3 regions of the Pseudomonas tensinigenes genome follow, and region 2 is predicted to be linked to each of the others. Evidence: predicted binding sites of a transcription regulator. Region 2 holds the regulator's gene; each other region holds the start of a gene.
What was found. The regulator sigma-54, encoded in region 2, starts transcription at its own class of promoters, with help from an activator protein. The targets are predictions, from matches to a motif close to ANTGGCATNNANNTTGCTNT.
Positions count from the first base shown of each region.

Region 1: the regulator sigma-54 is predicted to act here: its motif matches at 3,917-3,936, upstream of HU718_RS10210 (CmpA/NrtA family ABC transporter substrate-binding protein).
Region 3: the regulator sigma-54 is predicted to act here: its motif matches at 3,490-3,509, upstream of HU718_RS09940 (circularly permuted type 2 ATP-grasp protein).

Region 1 covers NZ_CP077089.1:2,303,700-2,313,829, forward strand. The annotation lists gene HU718_RS10195 (bifunctional protein-serine/threonine kinase/phosphatase) at 1-213, opposite strand, end outside; gene HU718_RS10200 (nitrate/nitrite transporter) at 221-1,432, opposite strand; gene HU718_RS10205 (ANTAR domain-containing response regulator) at 1,999-2,574, opposite strand; gene HU718_RS10210 (CmpA/NrtA family ABC transporter substrate-binding protein) at 2,590-3,801, opposite strand; gene HU718_RS10215 (quinone-dependent dihydroorotate dehydrogenase) at 4,025-5,044, shown strand; gene rmf (ribosome modulation factor) at 5,289-5,504, opposite strand; gene rlmKL (bifunctional 23S rRNA (guanine(2069)-N(7))-methyltransferase RlmK/23S rRNA (guanine(2445)-N(2))-methyltransferase RlmL) at 6,037-8,307, shown strand; gene HU718_RS10230 (sensor domain-containing diguanylate cyclase) at 8,453-10,130, shown strand, end outside.
Region 2 covers NZ_CP077089.1:1,254,045-1,264,174, forward strand. The annotation lists gene HU718_RS05350 (FagA protein) at 1-45, shown strand, start outside; gene HU718_RS05355 (class II fumarate hydratase) at 26-1,402, shown strand; gene HU718_RS05360 (DUF2753 family protein) at 1,430-1,870, shown strand; gene HU718_RS05365 (superoxide dismutase) at 1,872-2,483, shown strand; gene HU718_RS05370 (ZIP family metal transporter) at 2,514-3,407, shown strand; gene HU718_RS05375 (HPr family phosphocarrier protein) at 3,502-3,777, opposite strand; gene rapZ (RNase adapter RapZ) at 3,793-4,650, opposite strand; gene ptsN (PTS IIA-like nitrogen regulatory protein PtsN) at 4,653-5,117, opposite strand; gene hpf (ribosome hibernation-promoting factor, HPF/YfiA family) at 5,129-5,437, opposite strand; gene HU718_RS05395 (RNA polymerase factor sigma-54) at 5,511-7,001, opposite strand; gene lptB (LPS export ABC transporter ATP-binding protein) at 7,189-7,914, opposite strand; gene lptA (lipopolysaccharide transport periplasmic protein LptA) at 7,914-8,459, opposite strand; gene lptC (LPS export ABC transporter periplasmic protein LptC) at 8,446-9,018, opposite strand; gene HU718_RS05415 (KdsC family phosphatase) at 9,027-9,551, opposite strand; gene HU718_RS05420 (KpsF/GutQ family sugar-phosphate isomerase) at 9,551-10,130, opposite strand, start outside.
Region 3 covers NZ_CP077089.1:2,235,368-2,245,497, reverse strand. The annotation lists gene HU718_RS09955 (c-type cytochrome) at 1-171, shown strand, start outside; gene HU718_RS09950 (transglutaminase family protein) at 285-1,088, opposite strand; gene HU718_RS09945 (alpha-E domain-containing protein) at 1,085-2,035, opposite strand; gene HU718_RS09940 (circularly permuted type 2 ATP-grasp protein) at 2,048-3,457, opposite strand; gene HU718_RS09935 (ribonuclease E inhibitor RraB) at 3,945-4,292, opposite strand; gene HU718_RS09930 (hypothetical protein) at 4,502-4,735, opposite strand; gene speE (polyamine aminopropyltransferase) at 4,973-5,848, opposite strand; gene HU718_RS09920 (PLDc N-terminal domain-containing protein) at 6,078-6,269, opposite strand; gene HU718_RS09915 (hypothetical protein) at 6,341-6,871, opposite strand; gene HU718_RS09910 (ankyrin repeat domain-containing protein) at 7,039-7,557, opposite strand; gene HU718_RS09905 (long-chain-acyl-CoA synthetase) at 7,655-9,493, opposite strand; gene HU718_RS09900 (DUF3509 domain-containing protein) at 9,884-10,130, shown strand, end outside.

The DNA of each region.
Region 1 (10,130 bases), 1.0 Mb from region 2:
CGGCGTGGCGTAGTAGTCGAGCGCCAAGGCCTGCAAGGTCGAACGCGCAGCGAGGCCGCCATCGGCGCATTGGCTGACGCCGTCGGCGATGGCGAACAGATAACCTTTGCTCGCCGCCAGCGCCGGAGCCGGTGTCACCGAACGCAAAGCGTCCTGATTCTCCGCACGCGGGCCGGTGGCGCTGGCTTCGGCAAAACTCAGTTGCAGGGCCATCGACGCTTCAGACCCGCGCCGCCGTCACTGCCGCTGAACCCCAGGTGGTTCTCCAGCGACGCTTGACGCCGTGCAGGCCAAACCATGCCAACACGCCGAGGCTGGCGAACAACCACAGGGCCAGTTGATAGCTGCCGGTGCTCTGCTTGATCGCGCCCATGCCGGCCGCCAAGGCAAAACCGCCGATGCCGCCGGCCATGCCGATCAGGCCGGTCATCACGCCGATTTCCAGACGAAAACGCTGCGGTACCAGTTGAAAAACCGCGCCGTTGCCCGCGCCCAATCCGAGCATGGTGCAGACGAAAAGTGCCAGTGCAGCGTAGGAACTTGGCAGGTTGAAACCAACCGCGGCGATGCACACGGCGGCGACGGTGTACATCGCCAGCAATGTGCGAATGCCACCGAAGCGATCCGCCAGCGCGCCACCCAGCGGTCGCATCAAACTGCCGCCGAACACGCAAGCTGCGGTGTAGTAACCGGCGGTCACCGGGCTCAGCCCGTACTGATCGTTGAAGTAGCCGGGCAGGGCGCTGGCCAGACCGATGAAGCCGCCGAAGGTGACGCTGTAGAAAAACATGAACCACCAACTGTCACGGTCGCCGAGGGCTTTGAAGTAGTCAGCCATGGCTTTGGCTTTTGGCCGCTCAGGCGCATTTTTTGCCAGCCAGGCGAACAGCACCAACGTCAGGATCAACGGAATCAGAGCGAAACCGAAAACATTGCTCCAGCCGAACGCAGCGGCGAGCACCGGCGCGAGCAGCGCGGCGAACACGGTGCCGGAGTTGCCTGCACCGGCAATGCCCATGGCTTTGCCCTGATGCTGTGGCGGATACCATTGCGAGGCCAGCGGCAGGGCGACGGCGAACGAGGCGCCGGCCATGCCGAGAAACAGGCCGAGGATCAGCGCCTGCTCATAACTGTGGATGCCGATTTTCCAGGCACCGAATAGCGCGCAGATCACAATGACCTGACCGATCAGCCCGGCGGTTTTCGGCGACAGACGATCGGCGAGCATGCCCATCACGAAGCGCAGTACGGCGCCGGCGAGGATCGGTGTTGCGACGACGAGGCCACGTTGTTGCGTGGTCAGGTGCAGATCAGCAGCGATTTGCACCGCCAACGGGCCGAGCAGGTACCAGACCATGAAGCTCAGGTCGAAATAGAGGAAGGCCGCGAACAGGGTCGGGGTGTGGCCGGATTTCCAGAAGCTTGAATTCATCGCGCACCTCAGCTGAAAAGAGTCTCGAAAGGAGTCATGCAACAGCAGGTGGGGCGCCGCCACGGCCGCACCACCGGCCCCGAGCTGTGGGGCCAAAACGCAAAAACGCCGCTACCTGATTCGCCGGTTGGGCGAACGGGTGAGCGACGTCTTTGTCGTGGGTGGGGCAACCGCCGTTGGTTACCTGTGCGTTTTACTTAGCGAGATTTGTGCCAACAGCCGGAAAGTCAAAAGCCCCTCACCCTAGCCCTCTCCCAGAGGGAGAGGGGACTGATTGGGGGATGCTCGCGAAGTACGCCGACCTGTGATTTCTGCTGTGAATCCATAATCGACTCGGTCTTTCAGGTCGATGTTTGACGTCAGACTGCTCGGTCGGTCCCCTCTCCCAGAGGGAGAGGGGACTGATTGGGGGATGCTCGAGAAGTACGCCGACCTGTGATTTTCTGCTGTGAATCCATAATCGACTCGGTCTTTCAGGTCGATGTTTGACGCCAGACACCTAGGTCGGTCCCCTCTCCCTCTGGGAGAGGGCTAGGGTGAGGGGCTTTTCAAGCGCTCAGAGCATTTCAGCCCAGCAACTCACTCATGGCAATAATCTGCTCCGCCACCTGAATCAGCTTCTGCTGCCGGCTCATCGCCTGGCGTCGCATCAAGGTGTAAGCCTCTTCCTCATTGCAATCCTTCATCTTCATCAATAACCCCTTGGCCAGCTCAATGCGTTTGCGCTCAGCCAATTGCTGATCCCGCGCCTGCAACTGCGCGCGCAAGGCCTGATCACTCTCGAATCGCGCCATCGCGACATCGAGAATCGGCTGCAGACGCTGGGCGTGAATGCCTTCGACGATGTAGGCACTGACCCCGGACTTGATCGCCTGGCGCATCACCCCCGGATCATGTTCATCGGTAAACATCACGATTGGCCGTGGCTGGTCGCGGCTGACCAGTACCACTTGTTCCATGACATCGCGGCTCGGTGACTCGGTATCGATCAGAATGACGTCCGGGCGCACCGTTTCGACGCGCGCGGGCAGGTCGATGGTCAGGCCGGACTCGTCGATCACCTCGAAACCGGCTTCAGTCAGCGCGGCTTTCAGGCGCCCGACTTTTTTCGCCGTGTCATTGATCAGCAGAATGCGCAACATATTCGCGGTCTCCTGTCAGCGGCGGGCGAGAAGGGGAACGTCGTCGCTCATCGCGTGCAGCTTGAAGCTGCGCGCGTAAGCGGCCGGGTCGCTGCCGTCCCAGATTTTGCCGTCGAGCAACTGGCTGCTGCGCATGTCGGTACCCCACGCCGCTACGCCGACGGCGGTGGCGGCGTCGCGATATAGATCGAGTTGCTGAACCTGACGGGCGACAGCGAGGTAATCCGGGTCTTCGCGCAGTAAGCCCCAGCGACGGAACTGGGTCATGAACCACATGCCATCGGACAAGTAGGGCAAATTCACCTCGCCATTGCCGTGAAAGCGCAGCGCATGAGGATCCTGCCAACGATTGCCCAGCCCATCGGCATAGTCACCGAGAAAACGCGGTTCGATGCACGAAAGCGGCGCGTCCAGATATTCCGGAGCGCTGAGCAATTGCGCGGTGCTGCGACGATTCTCCGGGCTTTCTTCGATAAAGCGGCTGGCTTCAAGGATCGCCATCACCAGCGCGCGCGCCGTGTTCGGGTATTGCTCGACAAATTCGCGAGTGCAGCCAAGGACTTTTTCCGGGTGATCGGGCCAGATGGTCTGGCTGGTGGCCAGGGTAAAACCCAGATTCTGCTGCACCGCGCTAGCCGCCCAAGGCTCGCCGACACAAAAACCGTCGATGCGCCCGGCTTGCAGATGCGCAACCATTTGCGGCGGCGGCACCACCACACTGTCGACATCCTGCAACGGATGAATGCCCTGACTCGCCAGCCAGTAATACAGCCACATCGCATGAGTGCCAGTGGGAAAAGTCTGGGCGAAGGTAAGTTTTGCGCGGCTTTGGTGCACGTGCCGATCCAGCGCTTCAGGACTGCTCACGCCAAGGTTCTGCAGACCGTGGGAGAGGTTGAGGCTCTGACCGTTCTGATTCAGCCCCATCAGCACCGCCATGTCGGTCGACGTCACGCCGCCAATGCCCAGGTGCACGGCGTAGATCAGACCGTACAGACTGTGGGCGGCATCCAGTTCGCCGCTGACCAGTTTGTCACGAAGGTTGGCCCAAGAGCTTTGGCGCTTGAGATTCAGGGTCAGCCCGTAAGGCTGGGCAAAGCCCTGTGTGGCAGCAACGACAACCGATGCGCAGTCGCTCAACGCCATGAAGCCGAGGTTGATTGCAGTCTTTTCCGGGGCATCGCTGCCATTGACCCAGGCCAGTGGCCCTACCGAAGGTTCATTCATACACCGCCACCTCGAAAAAAAGCGCCGCCGCGGACTTTGCGCAGGCAAAACCCGGGACGACGCCATTGTCCTTGCCCGCCTGCCGTCATTGGCCTGCGCGCTGATAGTCAAGGAGGGTGCAAGGCATATGCCAGTGCCAGTGATTTGCGCGTGCGCCTCGCGCCGCAGGTCGATGCCCGGCTATAATCGCCGCCTCTTTTCGCCGCCCGAGTCATCGCCGCCCATGTATTCCCTGGCCCGTCAGCTGTTGTTCAAACTTTCCCCGGAAACCTCCCACGATCTGTCGCTGGATCTGATCGGCGCGGGTGGGCGTTTGGGCCTCAACGGCTTGCTGTGCAAGGCGCCGGCGAAGAAGCCGGTGACGGTCATGGGCCTCGAATTCCCGAACCCGGTGGGTCTGGCGGCCGGTCTGGACAAGAATGGCGCGGCCATCGATGGCTTCGCACAACTGGGTTTCGGTTTTGTCGAAATCGGCACCGTGACTCCGCGCCCGCAGCCGGGCAACCCGAAACCACGGATTTTCCGCCTGCCGGAAGCCGAGGCGATCATCAACCGCATGGGTTTCAACAACCTCGGTGTGGATAACCTGCTGGCGCGCGTGGCCGCGGCGAAATACAAAGGCGTGCTGGGCATCAACATCGGCAAGAACTTCGATACCCCGGTTGAACGCGCGGTCGACGACTACCTGATCTGCCTGGACAAGGTTTACGCCCACGCCAGCTACGTGACGGTCAACGTCAGCTCGCCGAACACTCCGGGCCTGCGCAGCCTGCAGTTCGGCGATTCGCTCAAGCAATTGCTCGCGGATCTGGCTACCCGCCGCGCCGAACTGGCGTTGCGTCATGGCAAACATGTGCCGTTGGCGATCAAGATCGCGCCGGACATGACCGACGAAGAAACCGCGCAGGTGGCTCAGGCCCTGATCGAAACCGGCATGGACGCGGTGATCGCGACCAACACCACCCTGAGCCGTGTTGGCGTTGAAGGCATGGAGCATGGCGACGAGGCGGGCGGTCTGTCGGGCGCGCCGGTGCGTGAGAAGAGCACGAATACCGTGAAGGTGCTGGCCGGCGAGTTGGCTGGGCGGTTGCCGATCATTGCGGCGGGCGGGATTACTGAAGGCAAGCATGCGGCCGAGAAGATTCTCGCCGGTGCGAGCCTGGTGCAGATCTACTCTGGCTTCATCTATAAGGGCCCGGCGCTGATTCGTGAGTCGGTAGACGCGATCGCCGCCCTGCGCTGATCCAATTGTGGGAGCGAGCCTGCTCGCGAAGGCGCCAGTTCAGTCAATATTTCTGTGACTGACACACCGCTTTCGCGAGCAGGCTCGCTCCCACAGGTTTCGTGTTCAAGCACAAAAAATGAGTTTTCCGGCATAAAAAAGGGCTCCTCGAAGGAGCCCCTGGGCCGCAGCCCGCCGTCCGGGAAGGACGTGCATGGTAAGTCGTTACAAATTCAGATTGTCGTGTCGGAATTAATGCCCTGTGTCAGCCGACGGCGTGAAGTTCGTTGAGTCTGTGGATTCCCGCAGTGCCGGTCATACCGTCCCAGTTGTCGCCGCGTCCTTCTCGCCAGCCGTTAATCCAGGCTTGGCGTACCGACGGTAGAGTAAATGGGCAAAGCTCACGGGATTTGCCACCAACGCCATATTGATATCCGCGCAAAAATGCTCTTTCCAACGGATCACGCTTAAGTCTTCTCATAGGGTGTTTCCCTCACTTGTTGACTGTTTTGTGTCGCGTTGACCTCAACTGAGGTCTGGCAGAAGAAACCTGCCATGGTGCGGCTCGCTGCCGGCGTGGCGAGCCAAGGTGTTGACGCCGTTGCGACGTCAACCTGTGCTCAGTTCTAACCAATGAGTCACATCGAGGGAATGATCGTTTTGTCATAAGGACGTAACGAAATTAGTGCTACAGCCATAAGTAACGACGGGTTTCATGCACGGTTTTTCAGCAAACCCCGGTATGATCGGCCCCGCGCTGGATGATGGGGTTAATTCTTTAGTGAGAATGACCCACGTTTGCGCTGGGGTATAAAGCGACGAAGGGTCGTTTTAAGACTTTTTGTTGCATCAACTTTTTTATCTGTCCCGGCATCTAATCTCTTTTAACCCGAGCAGCGGGGATGGAACGGCACACCTTCGTGCCACGCGGGCGTTCTTTTAGAAAAGCGCCTGATTGAAAACCGGATCGGCAATGCGTTGCCGATTCACTAGCCAAAGGCTTTGGAAATCCCATGTCCGACCGTTTCGAACTCTTCCTCACTTGCCCTAAAGGCCTTGAAGGCCTGCTCATCGAGGAAGCCGTCGGGCTTGGCCTTGAAGAAGCACGCGAGCACACTTCCGCCGTGCGTGGCATGGCGACCATGGAAACCGCTTATCGCCTGTGCCTCTGGTCGCGTCTGGCCAACCGTGTGTTGCTGGTGCTCAAGCGTTTCCCGATGAAAGACGCTGAAGACCTCTACCACGGTGTGCTCGACATCGAGTGGCAGGATCACATGCTCAGCGACGGCACCCTGGCCGTCGAATTCAGCGGCCACGGCTCAGGCATCGACAACACCCACTTCGGTGCCCTGAAAGTCAAAGACGCCATCGTCGACAAACTGCGCACGCCGCAGGGCGACCGTCCGTCGATCGACAAGCTCAACCCGGATCTGCGCATTCACCTGCGTCTGGATCGCGGCGAAGCGATTCTCTCCCTTGATCTGTCCGGCCACAGCCTGCACCAGCGCGGTTACCGTCTGCAGCAGGGCGCTGCACCGCTGAAGGAAAACCTCGCGGCGGCGATCCTGATCCGTTCCGGCTGGCCGCGCATTGCTGCCGAAGGCGGCGCGCTGGCTGACCCGATGTGCGGTGTCGGTACGTTCCTCGTCGAAGCCGGCATGATTGCCGCCGACATGGCGCCGAACCTGCGCCGTGAGCAGTGGGGCTTCACCGCGTGGCTCGGTCACGTTCCGGCACTGTGGAAAAAACTCCATGAAGAAGCCGTTGAACGTGCCGCTGCCGGTCTGGCCAAGCCACCGTTGTGGATTCGTGGCTACGAAGCTGATCCGCGTCTGATTCAGCCGGGCCGCAACAACGTTGAGCGTGCCGGCCTGAGCGAGTGGATCAAGATCTACCAGGGCGAAGTGGCGACGTTCGAGCCGCGTCCGGATCAGAACCAGAAAGGTCTGGTGATCTGCAACCCGCCGTACGGCGAGCGTCTCGGTGACGAAGCCAGCCTGTTGTACCTCTACCAGAACCTCGGCGAGCGTCTGCGTCAGGCCTGTCTGAACTGGGAAGCGGCGGTGTTCACTGGTGCGCCGGATCTGGGCAAGCGCATGGGCATTCGCAGCCATAAACAGTATTCGTTCTGGAACGGCGCGTTGCCGTGCAAGCTGCTGTTGATCAAAGTGCTGCCGGATCAGTTCGTCACCGGCGAGCGTCGCACCCCGGAACAGCGTCAGGCCGAGCGCGAGCAAGCGGCTTACGACCAGACCCCGGATGAGCCGCAAGAGCGCAAGTTCAACAAGAACGGCAACCCGATCAAACCGACGCCGGCCCCGGCGCCAGTGATCGAGCAGCCGCGCTTGAGCGAAGGCGGGCAGATGTTTGCCAACCGTCTGCAGAAAAACCTCAAGGCCATGGGCAAGTGGGTCAAGCGCGAAGGCATTGATTGCTACCGCGTCTACGATGCCGACATGCCTGAGTATGCGATGGCCATCGACCTGTACCACGATTGGGTGCACGTTCAGGAATATGCCGCGCCAAAATCCATCGATCCGGAAAAAGCCTCGGCGCGCATGTTTGACGCCCTGGCAGCGATTCCGCAGGCACTGAACGTCGACAAGAGCCGCGTGGTGGTCAAACGCCGCGAGCGCCAGAGCGGCACCAAGCAGTACGAGCGTCAGGCTGCGCAAGGCAAGTTCAATGAAGTCAGCGAGGGCGGCGTGAAGTTGCTGGTCAACCTCACCGACTACCTCGACACCGGCCTGTTCCTCGATCACCGGCCGATGCGCATGCGTATTCAGAAAGAGGCCGCCGGCAAGCGCTTCCTCAATCTGTTCTGCTACACCGCGACCGCCAGCGTACACGCGGCCAAGGGCGGCGCGCGCAGCACCACCAGCGTCGACCTGTCGAAGACTTACCTCGACTGGGCGCGCCGCAACCTGTCGCTGAACGGTTACTCCGACAAGAACCGTCTGGAGCAGGGCGATGTGATGGCGTGGCTGGAAAGCAGCCGTGACGAGTACGACCTGATCTTTATCGATCCACCGACGTTCTCCAACTCCAAGCGCATGGAAGGTATCTTCGACGTGCAGCGTGATCAGGTGCAGTTGATTGACCTGGCCATGGCCCGTCTGGCAACCGGCGGTGTGCTGTATTTCTCCAACAACTTCCGCAAGTTCCAGTTGGAAGAAAACCTCGCCGAGCGTTATGCGGTCGAGGAAATCAGCGCGCAGACCATCGATCCGGATTTCGCCCGTAACACCAAGATCCACCGCGCCTGGAAAATCACGGCTCGTTGACGCTTTACCGGGTTGGATCCACAGAGCCTTGATTTTTAAAGGCTCCGTGGATCTGCCCGCGCTAGCTAAATTAGTGGCTAATAGCTATAACTCACACACGGTCAATGGGGTTTTCCCGTAAATGCTGGCGTAGTGAGTTGTCTTTATGTCGTTGCACCCCGTGCGCCCAAAGATTCTGGGTTTTATCAGCGAAGACGTCTCGGCCTGGCTGGTCGCGCTGCTGGTATTGCTCGCCGGCGGGATTCTCACGGGGCTTCTCGCCTGGGCCACCCTCAATCAGTTTCAGCAACAAACCCGTCAGCGTTTTCAACTGCTGGCCAACGAACGTTACAGCCGCATCGAAGAACGCTTTCAGGATCAGGAGCAACGCCTCGACGGCCTGCGCCGCTTCTTCGCTAACTCTGAATCGGTGTCCCGCACCGAATTCGATGGTTACACCCAACCCTTATTAATGCGTACCCAGGCCTATTCGTTTGCCCTCAAGATCAAGGGTGGCGAGCGCGCGGCATTCGAGCAGCGCGTGCGTGACGAAGGCCTGAGTAACTTCACCCTGCGTGAACTGAATGCCCAAGGCGAGCTGCAACTGGCTGGCGTGCGCGATGAATACGTGCCGGTGCTCTATAGCCAGACGCAAAGTCGGCTCGGCTCACCGTTGGGTTATGACCTGCTCGCGCAACCTTTGCGCCGTGACACCCTGCAACGTGCCGACAAGCTTGCCGGTCTGGCGGTTTCGCAACCGATGCACCTGGTCAGTATCGAGCCATCCTATGCACGCGGTGTCCTGCTGGTGGCGCCAGTGAGTCGCAACGGCGAGCGCCAATCGTTCGGCTACGTGATGGCGGTGATCAGCATGCGCCAGTTGCTGGCCGACGGTTTGCCGGATGCCTTCCATGACTATCTTTCAGTGCGCATTCTCGACATGTCGACCAATGATCAGCACGAGGTCTTGTTCGAATCGACCAATGAGCCGGCGCCGAGCGACCTGACCGCCACGCGCCTGGTGCGCATGGCCGATCATGATTATCAGGTCGATATCCTGCCGAGCGAGGCCTTCGTTCAGGGCAATCATTCGTCGGTCGGCAGCGTGCTCATTCTGGGCGGTTTGCTCAGTATGCTGCTCAGCGCCTTGCTCTATGTGTTGGTCAGTCAGCGCCAGCGCGCCTTGCGCATGGTCGAGTTGCGCACGCAGGAGTTGCATGCCAGCGAACAGGAGCTGCGTGGCACTCACGGGCAGTTGCGCGGCGTGCTGAATGCCGCAACGCAGGTGGCGATCATCGCCACCGACCTGCGCGGGGTGATCAACACCTTCAACCCCGGCGCCGAGCAAATGCTCGGTTACAGCAGCGCCGATGTCGTCGGCCACATGACTCTGGAAAACCTGCACCTGCCCCGCGAGCTGACGGCCCGTGCTGCCGAATTGAGTGCACGCTACGGCAAAAGCATCCCGACCTGCCACGCGATGCTGGTCGAGGGCGGCGAAGTCGGCGGTCACGAGGCCCGCGAATGGACGCTGGTGCGCAGCGATGGCAGTCATATTCCGGTGAACATGCTGGCCACCCCGGTGCTCGATGAGCAGGGTTTGTGGGTCGGGCATCTGGCGATCTGCATCGACATCACTGAGCGCAAGCGCGTGCACGAGGTGCTGGCGGCGCGGGACGTGTTACTGAAGAAACTCAGCGCGCATGTGCCCGGCGGCATCTATCAGTTCAAGATGGAATTCGACGGGCGCTTCAGTGTGATCTACGCCAGCGACGGCATCCGCGAGATCTACGAGCTGGAGCCGGACGTGCTGCTGTTCAACGCCGAGGCGATCTTCACACGCA
Region 2 (10,130 bases):
ATTGAATTAGTCCAAGGATTTACCGATGACCAAGACACGTATTGAGCGCGACAGCATGGGCGAACTGCAGGTGCCGGTGGACGCGCTCTACGGCGCGCAGACCCAGCGCGCAGTGGATAACTTCCCGATCAGCGGCAAACCGATGCCGACGCAATTCATCCGCGCGCTGATCCTCGCCAAAGCCGCCGCAGCCCGCGCCAACGTCGAACTCAACCAGATCACTGCCGCTCAGGGCAAAGCCATCAGCGACGCCGCGCAAGGTTTGCTCGAAGGCGATTTCATGCAGCATTTCCCGGTGGATATCTTCCAGACCGGCTCCGGCACCAGTTCCAACATGAACGCCAATGAAGTGATTGCCACCCTGGCCAGCCGTTTGCTCGACGAGCCGGTCAACGCCAACGATCACGTCAACTGCGGCCAAAGCAGCAACGACATTATCCCGACCACCATCCACGTCAGCGCTGCGCTGGCCCTGCACGAACAACTGCTGCCGGCACTGCTGCACCTGGTGCAAGTGATCGAGCAGAAAGCCGGGCAGGTGCATCATCACGTCAAAACCGGCCGCACACATTTGATGGACGCGATGCCGGTGCGCATGAGCCAGGTACTCAATGGCTGGGCGCAGCAGCTCAAAGCCAACATCGCGCATTTGCAGGATTTGCTGCCGAGCCTGCAATCGCTGGCGCAGGGCGGCACGGCGGTCGGCACCGGGATCAACGCGCATCCTGAGTTCGCCGCACGTTTCAGTCGTCAGTTGAGCCAGTTGACCGACGTGCAATTCACCCCGGGCAAGGATCTGTTTGCGCTGATCGGCTCGCAAGACACCGCCGTCGCCGTCTCCGGCCAGCTCAAGGCCATCGCGGTATCGCTGATGAAAATCGCCAACGACCTGCGCTGGATGAACTCCGGCCCGCTCGCCGGCCTCGGCGAAATCGAACTCGAAGCTTTGCAGCCGGGTTCGTCGATCATGCCGGGCAAGGTCAATCCGGTGATCCCCGAAGCCACCGCCATGGTCGCTGCGCAAGTGATCGGCAACGATTCGGTGATCACCATCGCCGGCCAGTCGGGCAACTTCGAATTGAACGTGATGCTGCCGATCATTGCGCAGAACCTGTTGAGCAGTATCGAACTGCTGGCCAATTCCAGCCGCCTGCTCGGCGACAAAGCCATTGCCACCTTCAAGGTCAACGAATCGCGCCTGAAGGAAGCGTTGTCGCGCAATCCGATTCTGGTCACTGCGCTCAACCCGATCATCGGTTACCAGAAAGCCGCCGAAATCGCCAAGCAGGCCTACAAGGAAGGCCGCGCGGTGATCGACGTCGCCCTCGAACATACCGACCTGTCGCGCAGCCAACTGGAAGAGTTGCTCAATCCCGAGAAACTCACCGCCGGCGGCGTGTAAAACCTGTAACCGCTTTGGAGGCTCACCATGGAGCACTGGAAACGCACGATCGAACGGGCCAATCGCTGCTTCATGCTCGGCGAATTGATCGACGCCCGTGAGGCTTACCTGCAGGCCCTGGCCCTGGCGCAAGTGTTGTTCGAACGCTGGGCAGATGCCGACGAAGCGGTGGCGGCCTGCGTCATCTCCCATCACAACCTGGCGGACTTGCACCTGCGCCTGAATCAGCCTGAGGAGAGCGCCGAGTATCTCTGCGCCATCCACCAACGGCTGTTGCAGACCATGCAGGACGAACGCCTGCGCCTGGCATTGCGTGAAGCGGCGCTGCGCCAGAGCAGCAAGACCTACGTCGAGCTGCTGAATTTCATCAGCGAACACGGCGAATACCCGCGTACCCAGCGCCTGCTGCACCCGGATACCGGCAATGCGCGCCGCGCGCCTGCCCCACATCACCATGGAGTCCATTGAAATGGCTTTTACCTTGCCTGCCTTGCCTTACGCCTACGACGCCCTCGAGCCGCATATCGATGCGCAGACCATGGAAATTCACTACACCAAGCATCACCAGACCTACATCAACAACCTCAACGCCGCCGTTGAAGGCACTGAATACGCCGAATGGCCAGTGGAAAAACTCGTCGCCAGCGTCCAGCAACTGCCGGAAAAACTCCGTGCAGCGGTGATCAATCAGGGCGGCGGTCACGCCAACCATTCGCTGTTCTGGGAAGTCATGGTGCCCAACGGTGGCGGCAAGCCGGATGGCGCGCTGGCCAAGGCCATCGATGAACATCTGGGCGGCCTCGACAGCTTCAAGGAATCCTTCACCAAAGCCGCACTGACCCGTTTCGGCAGCGGCTGGGCCTGGCTCAGCGTGACCCCGGAGAAAAAGCTGATCGTGGAAAGCAGCGGCAATCAGGACAGCCCGTTGATGAATGGCAACACGCCGATTCTCGGTCTCGACGTCTGGGAGCACGCCTATTACCTGCGTTATCAGAACCGTCGTCCGGAATACATCAATGCGTTCTACAACGTGATCAATTGGCCTGAAGTGGCTGCGCGCTATCAGGCCGCACTGGTTTAAGTCTTCTATAAAAACAATCCAAGGCTGACTATGGGCACTGAAACACTGGCGATCGGAAGTGGGCGTATGTTTCGTTACGCAGTGGGATCGCTGTTGCTGTTGGCGGGCATGACCTTGCTGGTCGCCCACGGGCTGGAATGGCTGAATCTCGAGCCGAGGCTGTCGCGGGCGTTGCAGGGCGGCGCGATCTGCGCCCTCGGCACGGCGCTTGGCGCTGTCCCGGTGCTGGTGATTCGGCGCATGCCGCAGGCACTCAGTGATACCTTGCTGGGTTTTGGCGCCGGGGTGATGCTGGCGGCGACGGCATTTTCGTTGATCGTGCCGGGCATTGCTGCTGCCGAAAGTCTCGGCCTGACGCCGTGGGGCGCCAGTGGCCTGATCTGTTTCGGCATCATGCTCGGGGCGTTTGGCCTGTATCTGGTTGATCGCAAGGTGTCGGGTGCGTCCCCGGAAATGCTCGTCGGCACCGTCGAGCATCCGGTGATACCGCCGCGGATCTGGCTGTTCGTGTTCGCCATCATTGCCCATAACATCCCTGAAGGCATGGCCGTCGGCGTTTCTGCTGGCGGTAGCATGCCGGATGCGGACAGTCTGGCCATGGGCATCGCTTTGCAGGATGTGCCGGAGGGCCTGGTGATTGCGCTGGTGTTGGCCGGGGCGGGGATGTCGCGGGTCAAGGCGTTTCTGATCGGCGCGGCGTCAGGTCTGGTCGAGCCGGTGTTTGCGCTGTTGTGCGCGTGGCTGGTCAGTCTGGCACAGGTGTTGTTGCCACTAGGACTAGCGCTCGCGGCGGGGGCCATGTTGCTGGTGGTGACCCACGAAGTGATTCCCGAGTCGCGACGCAATGGTCACGACAAACTGGCCAGTCTTGGCCTGTTGATCGGGTTTTGTCTGATGATGGTGATGGATACGGCGTTGGGTTGAAGTCGTGCAAAAGATCGCAGCCTGCGGCAGTGCCTATAGGGAACGCATTCCAATGTAGGAGCTGCCGCAGGCTGCGATCTTTTGACTTTGGCTGTCAGCCGCCTTCGTCGAAGTAGTTGTTGATCAACGCCACCAGCGCATCCAGCGCTTCCTGTTCCTGATGCCCTTCAGTACTCAGATAGATCTTGGTGCCCTTGCCTGCCGCCAGCATCATCATCGCCATGATGCTTTTACCGTCAACCGTGGTCTCTGGTGTACGACCCACTCTGATCGTGCAATCCGGATACTGCCCGGCCACCCCGACAAACTTGGCCGATGCGCGGGCATGCAGGCCCAGCTTGTTGATGATTTCGATTTCCAGAGCAGGCATCGCGGTGTGAATCCTTTAAGTGAGGTCGCGGTGGCGAACCTGGACGTTCTTCAGGGTTTTCTGCAGGGCCTGACCCAGACGTTCGGTCAGGTAGACGGAGCGGTGATGCCCGCCGGTGCAGCCAATGGCAATGGTGACGTAGGCACGGTTGCTCGCGGCGAAACGCGGCAGCCATTTGTGCAGGTAGGTGAAGATGTCCTGAAACATTTCTTCGACCTCCGGCTGTGCCGCCAGGTATTCAGCCACCGGCGCATCGAGACCCGATTGCGCGCGCAGTTCCGGCTTCCAGTACGGATTGGGCAGGCAGCGCACATCGAACACCAGATCTGCATCCACCGGCATGCCGCGCTTGAAGCCGAAGGACTCGACCAGAAACGCGGTGCCCGGCTCCGGCTGATTCAGCAGGCGCAGCTTGATGGAGTCGCGCAGCTGGTACAGGTTGAGGTTGGTGGTGTTGATTTTCAGGTCGGCGAGGTCGGCGATCGGGCCGAGCAGGGCGGTTTCATCCTGGATCGCTTCGGCCAGCGAGCGATTGGCGTTGCTCAGTGGATGGCGACGGCGGGTTTCGGAGAAACGCTTGAGCAGGGTTTCTTCGTCGGCGTCCAGATACAGGACATCGCACTGGATGTGCTTGGCCCGGACATCTTCAAGCAACTCGGGAAAGCGCGTCAGATGGCTCGGCAAGTTACGCGCATCGATCGACACGGCCACCAGCGGTTGCGCCAGCTCAGTGTGAATCAGCGCGCGTTCGGCCAGTTCCGGCAGCAAGCCTGCGGGCAGGTTGTCGATGCAGTAATAGCCGTTGTCCTCAAGGACATCCAGAGCCGTACTTTTACCCGAGCCGGAACGGCCGCTGACGATGATCAAACGCATGATTAATGCCCGTTCTGCTCGCTCAGGACGACCTGATACAAGGCTTCGCTACTCGGTGCGCTACGCAGCTTTTCGCGCACTTCCTTACGATCCAGCATGCTGGCGATCTGACGTAGCAACTCCAGATGCGCATCGGTGGCGGCTTCCGGGACCAGCAAAACAAACAGCAGGTCAACCGGAGCGCCGTCAATGGCGTCGAAATCGATCGGAGCGTCAAGGTGCATCAGCGCGCTGATCGGCGCTTGGCAACCCTTGAGGCGGCAATGGGGGATGGCGATGCCGTTACCAAAACCGGTGGAACCGAGTTTTTCACGGGCAATCAACGCCTCGAAGACATCCTGCATGGCCAGATCCGGCACTTCGCGGGCGATCAGGTTGGCAATTTGTTCGAGGGCTTTCTTTTTACTGCCACCCGGCACGTTCACGAGGGAACGGCCGGGGGTCAGGATACTTTCAAGTCGGATCATGGAATGGGGGGTTATCGACCTGTCGCGCCCTGGAGGAGGCTTTGGGTCTTTTCCTTATGCTTTTTGAGTTGGCGATCCAGCTTGTCGGTCAGCAGGTCAATGGCGGCATACATGTCGTCATGCTCGGCATTGGCAACCACTTCTCCGCCGGGAATATGCAAGGTGGCTTCGATTTTCTGCTTCAGCTTTTCGACGCACATCGTGACTTGCACGTTGGTGATCTTGTCGAAATGGCGCTCTAATCGGTCGAGTTTTTCGTTGATGTAGGTGCGCAGAGGTTCGGTCACTTCCAGTTGGTGTCCACTGATGTTGACTTGCATACAGCTTCTCCTTCGTTGCCAGTGCATAAAGCGGCAGGCTGGATAGCCTGCCACTGGAACGCTGTAACGTGGCTTACATCAACCGCTTGCGTTCGCTCGAAGGCGCGATCCCGAGGGATTCGCGGTACTTGGCGACGGTGCGGCGAGCCACCTGAATGCCTTGTGCCTCCAGTAAACCAGCGATCTTGCTGTCACTCAACGGCTTTTTCTGATTTTCCGCGGCAACCAGTTTTTTGATGATCGCGCGAATCGCCGTGGACGAGCATTCGCCGCCTTCAGAGGTGCTGACGTGGCTGGAGAAAAAGTATTTCAGTTCATAAATACCGCGCGGGGTATGCATGAATTTCTGCGTGGTCACCCGCGAAATCGTCGATTCGTGCATGCCCACGGCTTCGGCGATGTCATGCAGCACCAGCGGCTTCATGGCTTCGTCGCCGTACTCCAGAAAACCGCGCTGATGTTCGACGATCTGGGTAGCAACTTTCATCAGGGTTTCGTTGCGGCTCTGCAGGCTCTTGATGAACCAGCGAGCTTCCTGCAACTGATTGCGCATGAACGTATTGTCGGCGCTGGTGTCGGCGCGACGGACAAAACCGGCGTACTGGGCGTTGACGCGCAGGCGTGGTACCGATTCCTGATTCAGCTCGACCAGCCAGCGCTCGTTGTCCTTGCGCACGATGACATCAGGGACTACGTATTCGGCTTCAGTGGACTCGATCTGTGAGCCCGGACGCGGATTGAGGCTTTGCACCAGCTCGATGACCTGGCGCAACTCGTCTTCCTTGAGCTTCATGCGCCGCATCAACTGGCTGTAGTCGCGGCCGCCGAGCAGGTCGATGTAATCGCTGACCAGGCGCTTCGCTTCAGTCAGCCAAGGCGTCTTGGCTGGCAGCTGGCGCAATTGCAGCAGCAGGCACTCGCCAAGATTGCGGGCGCCGATGCCGGCCGGTTCAAACTGCTGGATGCGGTGCAGGACGGCTTCGATTTCGTCCAGTTCGATGTCCAGTTCCGGATCGAACGCCTCAAGGATCTCTTCGAGGGTTTCGTCCAGGTAGCCCTGATTGTTGATGCAGTCGATCAGGGTCACGGCGATCAGGCGATCGGTGTCGGACATCGGCGCGAGGTTCAGTTGCCACAGCAGGTGGCTTTGCAGGCTCTCGCCAGCGGAGGTGCGGGTGGTGAAGTCCCACTCGTCATCATCGCTGCTGGGCAGGCTGCTGGCGCTGGTCTGGTAAACGTCTTCCCAGGCGGTGTCGACCGGAAGCTCGTTGGGAATGCGCTCGTTCCATTCGCCGTCCTCGAGGTTGTCCACCGTCGGGGCGGTTTCCTGATAGGAGGGTTCCTGGATTTCGGTGGGTTTCTGTTCGGCGTTGTCGGCCATGGGGTCGGAATTGTCGAAGTCGTCGCCTTCTTCCTGGCGTTCGAGCATCGGATTGGATTCCAGAGCCTCCTGGATTTCCTGTTGCAGATCCAGGGTCGACAATTGGAGCAGGCGGATGGCCTGTTGCAGCTGCGGTGTCATCGTCAGCTGCTGGCCCATTCTCAAGACTAGCGATGGTTTCATGGCAGGGGCTTAACACCTTATTCGCCGGCGCTATGCGCCATCCACTACAGGGCGCCGGGGCGCCAAACTTAAGCAAATTATATGCCTGAAACTGAAGTGTTTGCCTAGAGCGCTGTAACAATTAAAGCGTATTAATTCCTGCTTGAATCGATACAGCGCCCGGGCGGCGCACCGGGCACTGTTACGCTTACAAGCGGAACTCGTGACCCAGATACACTTCCTTGACCAGATCGTTGGCCAGGATGGTTTCTGCATCGCCTTCAGCAATGAGTTGGCCATCGTTGACGATGTAAGCGGTTTCGCAGATGTCCAGCGTCTCACGGACGTTGTGGTCGGTGATCAATACACCGATGCCCTTGGCCTTGAGGTGGTGGATGATCTGCTTGATGTCGCCGACCGAAATCGGGTCGACACCGGCAAACGGTTCGTCGAGCAGGATGAATTTCGGTGCCGTTGCCAGCGCGCGAGCGATTTCCACCCGGCGGCGTTCACCACCGGACAGGCTCATGCCGAGGTTGTCGCGGATGTGGCTGATGTGGAATTCCTGCAGCAGGCTTTCCAGCTCTTTGCGGCGACCGGCCTTGTCGAGTTCCTGACGGGTCTCGAGGATGGCCATGATGTTGTCAGCCACCGACAGTTTGCGGAAGATCGACGCTTCTTGCGGCAGATAGCCGATGCCAGCCTTTGCACGGCCGTGCATCGGCTGGTGGCTGACGTCCAGATCATCGATCAGTACGCGGCCCTGATCGGCCTGCACCAGGCCGACGATCATGTAGAAACACGTGGTCTTGCCGGCACCGTTCGGGCCGAGCAGACCAACGATCTGGCCGCTGTCGATCGACAGGCTGACATCACGCACGACCTGGCGGCTTTTATAGGCCTTGGCCAGGTGCTGAGCTTTCAGAGTTGCCATTACTGGGTTTTCTCGTCGGTTTTCTTCTTCGGCTGGATCACCATGTCGATGCGCGGACGCGCCTCGGTGACCTTGCTTCCGGTAGCGCGACCGGCGCTGGCCAGTTTCTTCACGGTGTCATAGACGATTTTCTCGCCCTGAGTGACGTTGCCGTCTTTGTCGACGACCTTGGCCTTGTCGATCAGCACGACGCGGTTTTGCTGGGCGTGGTATTGAATCGTCACGCCGTAGCCCTGAACCGGTTTGGCGTCGCCCTGGGTCTGCAACTGCTCGAAGTAAGCCAGATTGCCCACGGAGGTCACTACGTCGATATCGCCATTCGGCGCGCGAGTCATGGTGACGGTGTTGCCTTTAACGATCATCGAGCCCTGGGTGATGATCACATCACCTTTATAGGTAGCGATGCCGTTCTTGTCATCCAGTTGGGCGTCGTCGGCCTGAATGCGGATAGGTTGCTGCTGATCGTTCGGCAGAGCCCAGGCGCTCACGCTTCCCAGTGCTGCGCCCAGACTGAGCAAAATAGGGAGGGTTTTAACGAGCCTCATACTGTCCTCTTACGTTCGATAGCAGGTGTATCCTGCTTTCCTTCAGGTACGCTTTCATTCCAACGCCAGTCGATACACCGCCAGCGCCGTCGATTCTAACGGGTTGCTCGGTCTGCGCATATTCCTGCTGCGGGAACACGGTCATGCGAGTGGAAGTGATCAGGATGTCACGCTTCTTTTCATCGGTGCGCGCAACGCGTACCGAATCGATCAGTTCGACTTCGGTGCCGCCTGAGTTCACTTCACCGCGCTCACTGGTCACGTGCCACGGAAATTCCGTTCCGCGATACATGTTCAGGTCGGGTTTGGTCACGAGCGTGACGTCAGTTGCCTTCACGTGCTCGGCTTTCTCGGACGTCATTTCATACTGCACCTTGCCATCCGGCAGGTATTGCAGGGTATGGGTGTTGGTTGCATACCAGTCGATAGGCGTTTCCACCGAGGTGACCGGTGGTTTGTCGAGAAAGCGTTCCGGGCTGATATTCCAGTAGCCGACCGCTGCGAAAATCGCAGCGATGCAGCCGAACAGCAGGAAGTTACGAAATTTTTTGCTGAACATGGTTTGGCTCACAGGTACGCGGCGTTGGCCGCATCGAGGCGGCCCTGGGCGCGCAGGATCAATTCACAGAATTCGCGGGCAGCACCTTCGCCCCCGCGAGCCCGGGTAACGCCATGGGCGTGTTCACGGACAAAATCAGCAGCGTTGGCTACGGCCATGCCCAGACCGACCCGGCGGATCACTGGCAGGTCGGGCAGGTCGTCACCGAGATAGGCGACCTGTTCATAGCTTAGGCCCAGTTGCTCAAGCAGGCCGTCGAGAACGACCAATTTGTCTTCGCGTCCCTGAAACAGGTGGGGGATGCCGAGGTTTTTCGCCCGGCGTTCGACCACTGGAGTCTTGCGACCACTGATGATGGCGGTCTGCACGCCGGCGTTCATCAGCATCTTGATGCCCTGACCGTCGAGGGTGTTGAAGGTCTTGAATTCGCTACCGTCTTCAAGGAAGTACAGGCGACCGTCGGTGAGAACGCCGTCGACGTCGAAAACCGCCAGTTTGATCGCTTTGCCGCGTTGCAGCAGATCGTTGCTCATTACATCACTCCTGCGCGCAGCAGATCGGAGAGGTTGAAGGCACCGACCGGGCGATCATCTTCATCCACAACGACCAGTGCGTTGATTCGGTGGTCTTCCATGATTTTCAGGGCTTCGGCGGCGAGCATTTCGGGCCGGGCAGTCTTGCCGTGGGCCGTCATTACCTGGTCGATGGTGGCGCTGCGAATGTCGATGCTGCGATCCAGGGTGCGGCGCAAATCGCCGTCGGTGAAGATCCCGGCGAGTTTGCCATCGGCTTCAAGGATGACGGTCATGCCCAGACCCTTGCGGGTCATTTCCATCAGCGCGTCCTTGAGCAGCGTACCGCGTTGTACTTGCGGCAACTCCTGCCCGGCGTGCATGACGTTCTCCACTTTCAACAGCAGGCGACGGCCAAGGGCGCCACCCGGATGAGAAAAGGCGAAGTCTTCGGCAGTGAAACCGCGCGCTTCCAGCAACGCGACGGCCAGCGCATCACCCATGACCAAAGCTGCGGTGGTCGAGGAGGTCGGCGCCAGGTTCAGCGGACAGGCTTCGTGCTCGACGTGAACGTTGAGATTGACCTCGGCCGCCTTGGCC
Region 3 (10,130 bases), 980 kb from region 2:
GAGTATTTCGGCGCGGATTTCCTCAAGCGCTACATTCGTGATCCGCAGAGTTTGCGGCAGTGGCCGCAGGCGAAGATGCCAGGGTTTTCGGTAGAGGTGTTGCCGGAGGGGGATTTGCAGATGTTGGTGGGCTATTTGCGGCACATGGCCGGACGCAAGGTTAAGCCGTAACGCCATTTCCCTTGTGGGAGCGAGCCTGCTCGCGAAAGCGGCGTGTCAGACACTGCATCAGTGACTGATAAACCGCCTTCGCGAGCAGGCTCGCTCCCACAGGAGTACAGCGTTTACTGTTGCTGGACGGAGATAACCGGGGTCGGCGAGACAAATACTTTCGCATGCATCTGCTCACACCCACCGCCCCGGCGCATGCCGCGCACCGGGCAGGCATCCAGATAATCAAGACCCACCGCCAGTTTCAGGTGCCGCTCCGGCCGCGCCAGTTGATTGGTCACATCAAAGCTGTACCAGGCGTCATCCAGCCAGGCTTCTGCCCAAGCGTGGCTAGCCAGATGCTCGCAATCCTCACTGTACAAATACCCCGACACATAACGCGAAGGAATCCCGAGGCTGCGTGCGCAAGCCAGAAACGCGTGAGCGTGATCCTGACAAACTCCGGCACGCCCGGCGAAGGCTTCCGCCGCGCTGGTGTCGACTTCGGTGGAACCCGGCGTGTAGGTCATGTGCTGATTCAAACCGTGCATCAAATCAATCAGCGCGGTGCGATCCCGCCGTTGCTTACAGGACCTCTCGGCAAACGCGCGCAACGCCTCATCTGCCTCAGTCAGCCGGGTAAAACGCAGGAACGGCAGCGCCGACTGGCTCTCATGCTCGGCCTCGCGCAACTCATCGATATCAACCTGGCCGCGCGCGCCGATGATGATCGCTTCGTGCGGTTCATCCATGGTCAGCACGTGCAGGATGTTGCCGAAGGGATCGAGTTGCGCGCGCACCGGGCGCGGCAGGTCGAGTTGCCAGCTCAACACGTGCTGACGCTCGCTGTCGTGAGGTGTCAGTCGCAGGTACTGGATGCTCGCGCGCACCTGATCTTCGTAGTGATAGGTGGTCTCGTGGCTAATGGAAAGTCTCATGCAGCCTCCAGGTAGGAACTGTGAATGGCGTTGCCCAACTGGCGCACCAGCGGGATGAATTCGGTCAGCCACGCGTGCAGGCCTTCCTCGAGAATTTCGTTGATGCCGGTGTAGCGCAAGCGTGCGTCCATCTCTGCCGCCAGACGCTGCGCCGGTCGGCCGTTGGCCCCGGGCAACTGCGCGAGAATCTGATCGATCTCTTCGGTGCAGGCCCGCAGTGAGCGCGGTACATCGGCGCGCAACAGCAGCAACTCGGCGACATGCCGGGCGCCGGGCGCATCGCGGTAGATTTCGGTGTACGCCTCAAACGACGACAAGGCCCTTAGCAACGCACTCCATTGGTAATAGGCGTGGGCCGTACCGTCGCTGACCGCTTCAGCCTGATCGCCAGCCATTTCATAGCGGGCATCGAGCAATCGCAGGGTGTTGTCCGCGCGTTCGATGAACGTACCGAGGCGAATGAAACGAAACGCATCATTCCGCATGATCGTGCCGTACGACGCACCACGGAACAGGTGCGAACGCTCCTTGATCCATTCGCAGAAACGGCTCATGCCGTAGCGGCTCAGGCCCTGTTCAGCGATCCCGCGAATCTCCAGCCACGTCGAATTGATGTTCTCCCACATGTCCGCCGTGATGCGTCCGCGCACGGCGTGCGCACTGGCCCGCGCCGCGCCGAGGCAACTGTAGATACTTGCCGGGTTGGCCGCATCGAGAGCGAAAAAGTGCAGCAGGCGTTCAGCATGTAGCGCGCCGTGACGTTCCAGATAATCGTCGAGGGTGCCGGTGATCAGCAACGGCATGGCCAATTCGTGCAAACCGTCGCCGCGACCGTCCTGCGGCATCAACGACAGCGAGTAACTGATGTCGAGCATCCGGGCGAGGTTTTCCGCCCGCTCCAGGTAACGCGACATCCAATACAGATCCGAGGCAGTTCTACTTAACATGGCAAGCTTCCTTCAATCCTCGACCACCCAGGTGTCCTTGGTTCCGCCGCCCTGGGAGGAATTCACCACCAGGGAGCCTTCGCGCAGCGCGACACGGGTCAAACCGCCGGGCACCACCCGTGTTTCGCGACCGGACAAGACAAACGGACGCAAGTCGATATGGCGCGGCGCAATGCCGTTTTCGACAAAGGTCGGACAAGTCGACAGCGACAGCGTCGGTTGCGCGATATACGCGTGGGGCTTGGCCTTGATCCGCTCGCGGAACGCGTCGATTTCGGCCGTCGTCGACGCCGGCCCCACCAGCATTCCGTACCCGCCGGAGCCTTGGGTTTCCTTGACCACCAGATCTGGAAGATTGGCCAGCACATGGGAAAGTTCAGACGGATTGCGGCACTGCCAGGTCGGCACGTTCTTCAGGATCGGTTCTTCGTCGAGGTAGAACCGGATCATGTCGGTAACAAACGGGTACACCGATTTGTCGTCCGCCACGCCGGTGCCGATGGCGTTGGCCAGCACCACATTGCCGGAGCGATAGGACGACAGCAGCCCCGGCACACCGAGCATCGAGTCGGGATTGAACGCCAGCGGATCGAGGAACGCGTCGTCGAGGCGGCGGTAGATCACGTCCACCGCTTTCGGGCCGTCGGTGGTGCGCATGAAGACCTTGTCGTCACGCACGAACAGATCCGCGCCTTCGACCAGTTCCACGCCCATTTCCCGGGCGAGAAACGCGTGCTCGAAGAATGCACTGTTGAAGCGTCCGGGCGTCAGCACTACGACGCTCGGGTCGTCGATCGGACTTGAGCTTTTCAGGGTGTCGAGCAGCAGGTTCGGGTAGTGATCGATCGGCGCAATGCGCTGCGCGGCGAACAGCTCCGGGAACAGGCGCATCATCATTTTGCGGTCTTCGAGCATGTAGCTGACGCCGCTCGGGGTGCGCAGGTTGTCTTCGAGCACGTAATAGGTGCCGTCGCCATCGCGTACCAGATCGACGCCGGAGATGTGCGAATAGATATCACGGTGCAGATCCAGGCCTTGCATCGCCAACTGATATTGCTCGTTGGCCAGCACCTGTTCGGCAGGAATGATCCCGGCCTTGATGATGCGCTGCTCATGATAGAGGTCAGCGAGAAACATGTTCAGCGCCTTGACCCGCTGGATGCAGCCGCGCTCGACGATTCGCCACTCGCTGGCGGGAATGCTGCGCGGGATGGTGTCGAAAGGAATCAGGCGCTCGGTGCCCTGCTCGTCGCCATAGAGCGTGAAAGTGATCCCGGCGCGATGGAACAGCAAGTCAGCCTCGCGTCGCCGTTGGGCCAGCAGTTCGTCAGGCGTGTCGGCCAGCCAGCGGGCGAACTCCCGGTAATGCGGGCGAACCTGGCCGCCGGCATCGTACATCTCATCAAAATAGGTGCGGATCATGCCGTACTCCTTGTCACCCGGACTTACAGGCCTTCGCAAGGCCCGTGCCATCGGCATAAACGCTTTGATTTCAATCGGTTGGAAATACACGCCGCAAGCACCGCACCATTCCTGTGCGGCAATTGCCCCAGCCGGATTGCCCCCGCTTCATTGCGACGCACTGCATCGCCTATCACCAGCATAGTCAGAGTTGATTTCACTGCCCGGCACTGCCTGCGGATAATCCGCGCATTCGCTGCAAAACTTCCCCGCGCACAGCGCCGCGAAGTCGCCAGCTCAACTGCCCTGGACTGCGCTCGCAGCCCGCCCCGCTGTAACCCTGACCGGTTTCCTCTCCTTATCGGTCTTCCCTTTTAGCCACCCTCTCCGGTGGCTTTTTTTTGCCTCGGTTTCTTGTTTCAGGGTTTTGCCACAGCGTTTTGCTTACGTCGGAAATGACAACGGCCAACCCGAAGGTCAGCCGTTGTTCAACAAATGAAAACAGAGATCAATTCAAACGATGGCGGTTGCGCACCTCCTGTTTCACACCCCAGCCTTCGATAATGCCGCCCAGAGGTTCAACCACGGCAGAGAATCCCTGCTCGAAGTCGCCGATATCGTCGTATGTCGCGTACATCACTTTGCTTAATTCCAGCGCCCACGCACCGTCATCACGCACGCTGACCTGGGCATTGATGGATTCACCGCGAAATTTGCCTGCCGCCCTGCGCGCCCGCTCCTCGTCCGGGAAAATCGCGTAGAACTCGATGGGATGGAATCGGGAAAAATCGAAACCGCCTTCTTTCATGCGGCGCAGAACATTGCTGCTGATGTCTTCTTGATAGGCTGTGCTCATGAATCGTCCCCCTCGCATAGATGGATAGACTTTCCGTATTCCCGCCCCGGGCCTTAGGCCAAAGTACGACGGCAACGTGGTTGCACGCGGGAACAAGCATGTAGCTGACAAGACCAGACCTTAGCGATCCGTTCGCTGATCTCGCTTGCAGAGTAGCCCCAAGTTAGAGCCGCTGCCAAGGCCTGGTTGCTTCGGATGAAGGAAGATTTTCAGATTGGAGTGATGCTGCGGATCTTGATGCTGTTTTGGGTTTCGAGGCTTTTGACGCCAGCATCGGGGGTTCGCCCTTCCAGATCGTTGAGATCCAGTTTGGCGGCGACGGGCAGGAGCCGTTCCTTGATCAAGCGAGCGGCCTCATCGTCGCTGGGGCATTCCGCGCGCTCGAACACCTCATCGACAATTTCACCATGATCGTCCACGAAAGTGACTTTCCACTTTTGCATCGGTGCCTCCTCGATCAAACCCGCAAATGGGCTTACCACTATCTCGACTGTGAACGCCGAAAGTTGGTTCAAAAGGATTACAGCGCACGAACATGAATAAGACGACATCTACATTACGGGGAAGCAAATGTGGGAGCGAGCTTGCTCGCGAAAGCGGTTTTTCATTCAACAAATATGTTGCCTGACAGTCCGATTTCGCGAGCAAGCTCGCTCCCACAGGGGAGTTTCAGTGTTCTTTTAATCGTTGCTTGGCTTGTTGATCGCCTGCAGCACGTACTGCGGCAAGGCGAAGGCGCCGATGTGGATTTCCGGGTTGTAGTAGCGAGTGACGATGCCGCTGCCAATGAAGCGCTGTTGCAGGGTTTCACGGCTGAGCTTGCGGTAGGCCGGGTTGGTCGAGCCCCAGGCGAAGGTCATCGAACCGCCGATGTAGGTCGGTACGGCCGCTTGATAGAAGTGCCAGTCCGGGAACAGGCTATTCAGGCGACCGGCGGTGGTTTTCACTTCGTCGATCTGCATGAACGGCGTACCGTTCTGGGTCACCAGAATGCCGCCTTCGTTCAGGCAGCGATGGCAAGCCTGATAGAAGTTCTCCGAGAACAGCACTTCGCCCGGGCCGATCGGGTCGGTGGAGTCGGAGATGATCACGTCGAATTTTTCCGTGGTGGTGGCGACGAAACGCATGCCGTCGTCGATCACCAGGTTCAGACGCGGATCGTCGTAGGCGCCGCTGGAGTGGTTCGGCAGGAACTCTTTGCACATGTCGACCACGGTGCCGTCGATCTCGACCATGGTGATGTGTTCAACGCCGGCGTGCTTGGTCACTTCGCGCAGCATGCCACCGTCACCGCCGCCGATGATCAGTACGCGCTTGGCGCTGCCATGGGCGAGGATCGGCACATGAGTGAGCATTTCGTGGTAGATGAATTCGTCGGCTTCGGTGGTCTGGATCACGCCGTCCAGCGCCATGACACGGCCCATGCGCGGGTTCTGGAAGATCACCAGGTGCTGGTGTTCGGTGCGCACTTCGTGCAGCAGTTTTTCCATGCGAAAACGCTGGCCGTAGCCTTCGTAGAGGGTTTCCAGGTACTCGCTGGTTTTGGTGACGGTCATGGTCAAGTGCTCCGATGAATGCGCGGGCGCCAATCGTGGGGACGATTGCCCGGGAAAGGCGCGCATTCTACGTTGCCGAAGATGACAGGTCGAACCTCACTTCATCGGCAGACCACAATCCCTGTAGGAGCGAGCCTGCTCGCGAAGGCGGCGTACCAGTCAACATTGTCGGTGACTGATCTAGCGCTTTCGCGAGCAGGCTCGCTCCCACAGGGGTAATGCGGTGTTATCAGATCCGCACGTTACCCCGCGGTCCGGCAATCGCCCAGATGATCAGGCCCAGCACCGGCAGGAGGATGATCAGCAGCACCCAGACGATTTTCATCCCGGTGGTTGCGCCGCTTTTCAACACGTTGATGATGGCCCAGATGTCGAGGGCAAGGATGATCAGGCCGATCAGACCGTTGAACGTGGAACCCATGGTGTCGCTCCAGAATAGTGGCATGCACTTTTAGGATAGACGGTCGCGCGCAGGGTTCCCTTTTATTGCGTTCAGACGTGAACAGCGATCTTCAGGGCTTCAAGCGATGGCGCGGCGGCGATGCCGACTTCGGCGCACAACTCCAGTACCCGTGGCACGTCGTTGCCGTAGACCAAAACCATCTGCAGCTCGTCGTCGAGCAACTGACTGAAGTTCATCAGCGTGTAACCGCCGTTTTCCTTGTTCATGCTGCTCATTTGCACCTGGATTCGATTGAGCGCAGTCAGTGCTTCGGTCTTGGCCAGTTGCTTGGGCTTGAGGTTGAAATCAACGCCCGGGCCAAAAGAGGCAACGATCTGCGCGAACAGGTCAACGTAGGTGTCAGCCTGGAACAGCACGGTTTCCGGCAGACTGCCGACCACCACCCACTCGCCCAGCGGAATCGGAAAGGTGTCGTCGTAGTTGATGTCCGGATTGGCTGTCAGAAAGGCATCGGCATCGGCGTAGGCCTGTGCCGCTTCGTCGGCGACTTTCACGATCTCGTCCTCGCCCATGCAGCCGGAGCTGATTTTGCTGATGAGTTCGACGAGTGCGGCTTTCATGAGGGCGGATCCTGTGGCGAAGGTGAGTTTCGAGGGCGCGGAGGATAGCGCACAAAGCAAAAGATCGCAGCCTGCAGCAGCTCCTGCAAGTTCAGCGTTCGACCGCGAAACGGGCCACAAACGCAATCAGTGTAGGAGCTGCCGCAGGCTGCGATCTTCTGATCTTATCAACCCAACAATTTTTCCAGCTGCGCAGTGGTATCAACCGCGCCCATCGTCCGTGCAGCGTCGAGCGCGGTCACGCCATTAGCGTCCTTGGCCTGCGCGTTGGCGCCTTTGCTGATCAGGTATTCAACGATTGCAACGCGGTTGAACATCGCCGCCATCATCAGCGCCGTACGCCCATCAAACGACGAGCCTTCGATCTCGGCACCCGCCTCGACCAGTGCCTTGACCACTGCCAAATCACCTTTGAACGCCGCACCGGCAATCGGACTCTGGCCGTTGCCATTGCGCATTTCCGGGTCAGCCTTGTGTTTAAGCAGTACGTTCACCGCATCGACATGGCCGTAGTAGCTCGCCAGCATCAGCAGCGTGTCACCCTTGCTGTTTTTCAGGTTGACCGGCAAACCGGCGCTGACCAGGCGATCGAGCATCTCGGCATCACCGTCGCGCGCCTTGTTGAAAACCTGCTCGGTGAATTCGGCAGCTTCTTCAGGGGTCATCTGGCGGCTTTGGTCGGACATGGGGCAACTCCACTTTCGGTCAATCGGAAAGCCGACAGTTTCCCGAGCGCGACGGTGGCTGTCACCCCCTTTTTCTCAAGCCGTCTCATAGCCAGATTCAATAACGATGTTTGCCCTGATGAATTTCGGCCAATACGTCGTCAGTGACCCGAACATAAGTCTGGGTGCCGGGCAGCCATGCGTAGATCGGGTCATCACCCGTCTGGCCGGGGTCGAAGCCTTCATTTTTCAGGCGGGTTTTCTGATATTTGAAAGTGCCGGTAGTTTCCATCTTGACCTTCACTCGCAGGAACAACGGCACCGCGTAGGCCGGCATACGTTCGCGGGCGAAGGTCAGCAACTCGGCGAAATCCAGCGTCGCAAGGGATTCCGCAGGCGTTATCGCCGCCATCCCGCCACGGCCGTTGGTATTGCGGATTTCCACGCCATAAGCCACTGCTTCGGAGATGTGCGGGTGTTGCAGCAACAGGTTTTCGACTTCAGTGGTCGAGACGTTTTCGCCCTTCCAGCGATACGTATCACCGAGCCGATCAACAAATTGTGCGTGGCCAAAACCGATATTGCGCAGTAGGTCGCCGGTGTTGAAAAAGCGATCGCCTTTGCTAAACACGTCGTGCAGCACGACCTTGGCGGTTTTCTGCGGATCGGTGTAGCCGTCCAGCGGCGCCTTCTCGTCGATCCGCGCCAGCAGTAAGCCCTGCTCACCTTTGCCAACCTTGCTCATGAAACCGTCGGCGCTGCGCAGCGGTTCGCCGCTGTCATGGTCGTAGGCCACCAACTCCCACGCCATCAGCGAGAAGCCAATGGTGTTGTCGAAGTTGAGGATGTTGGTGAAACCGATATTGCCGTCGCTCGCCGCATACAGCTCGCAGATGTGCCCGACGGCGAAGCGTGTCTTGAATTCGGCCCATGCGCCGGGACGCAAGCCGTTGCCGATCATCTTGCGCACATCGTGGCGGCTGTCATCGGCGCTGGCCGGTTGATCGACCAGATAACGACACAACTCGCCGACGTAACCGATAGTGGTCGCGCGATAACGACGCACGTCGTTCCAGAACTGGCTGGCGCTGAACTTGCGACGAATCGCGAAGCCCGAGGCGCCGTTGACTGCCGAGCCCCAGCACACGCAAAGACCGGTGGCGTGATACAGCGGCAAGGTGCAGTAGACGACATCGTCGGGGCCCATGTTGAGGGCGATCATGCCGAAACTGGCGGAGCTGCGCATCCAGCGGCCATGTTTGAACACGCCGGCCTTGGGCAGGCCGGTGGTGCCGGAGGTGTAAATGTAGAAACACGGATCGTCGAAAAACACCTGCTGACTGCTCGGCGGATTTTCGCTGGAGGCATCGGCACTGGCGCTGATCAGATTGACGTAGCCTTCGGGCGCAATGCCCGGATGGCTGTAGGTGTCCTGATCGGCGACAAACCAGGTGCGCGGCGCGGTGATCGCCACTTGCTCGCGAATCGCCGCATAAGCCGGAAGCAGTTCTTCGCCGACGACAATCGCTACCGGCGCCACCAGATTCACGCTGTGGATCAGCGTGTCGCGAGTCTGCGAGGTATTGAGCAGCGCGCTGACCGCGCCGACCTTGGCCAGCGCCAGAATGGTCACCAGCAATTCCGGGCGGTTTTCGATGAACACCGCGACCACGTCGCCCTTGCCGATGCCCTGCCCGTTCAGATAATGAGCTATGCGGTTGGCCCACTGGTTGACCTGCGCATAAGTCAGCCGCACATCGCCCTGCAACAACGCCGGCCCCTCGGGATTGCGCAGCGTCGCTTGTTCGAATGTCCAGCCAAGGCCACAGCTTTGGGTCGGATCCGTGACGTTGGCCACCTTCATGCCCTTGACCACTCGCGGAATGGCTTTGGCAATCATCGGCAGTTTGCGGAGCATCATGCCCCAGGTAATCGTGTCGCTTGGCGCGTGACTCATGGAAGCTCCCCGTTCGACCTTGGCGTGCAGGTCGATGTTTTTATTTTTCGGGCTTTGGCTTGAAGCAACCGACGCGTTCGAGCGCGGGTCGAGATCGAAAATACGTCAGCGCTTCTCGGGCTGTACACGCGGTTTTTGCAATGTTTTGTATCCGCTGATCGGCCGAGGGCGGCGGTGATCATCGGGTAAGCGATTGGTTCCTTTGTTTCGACAACGATCCCGCAAAATGCAGGATGCACGATGGCCACTCATGCAGTTTGCACGACAACCTGAATTTTCATATTCTTTAACTTATTGATTTATAAGGATTTTATTAATTTCAAATGCTGGCACAATCGCTGCAACCTCCTCTGCATGCTTGCCATTCAAGTGCATACGGAGCTGATAGACATGAGCCTGATCCAAGAAAAATTTACCTCCCTGTTCTCCAACTTCGACGTCACCACTGCGCCACGTCCTGATGGCGGAATTCTGCTGACTCTGCGCAGCAGCGACGGCAAAGTGTTCAAACGCGCACTGACCTATCAGCAACTGCATGCCGGCGACCAGCTGTCGTGGGCGATCAGTGCAATTCGCCGCGACCTGGCTGAACAAGCCAGTGAACTGCCGCAAATTGCCATGCTGCAGAGCCAGCAGC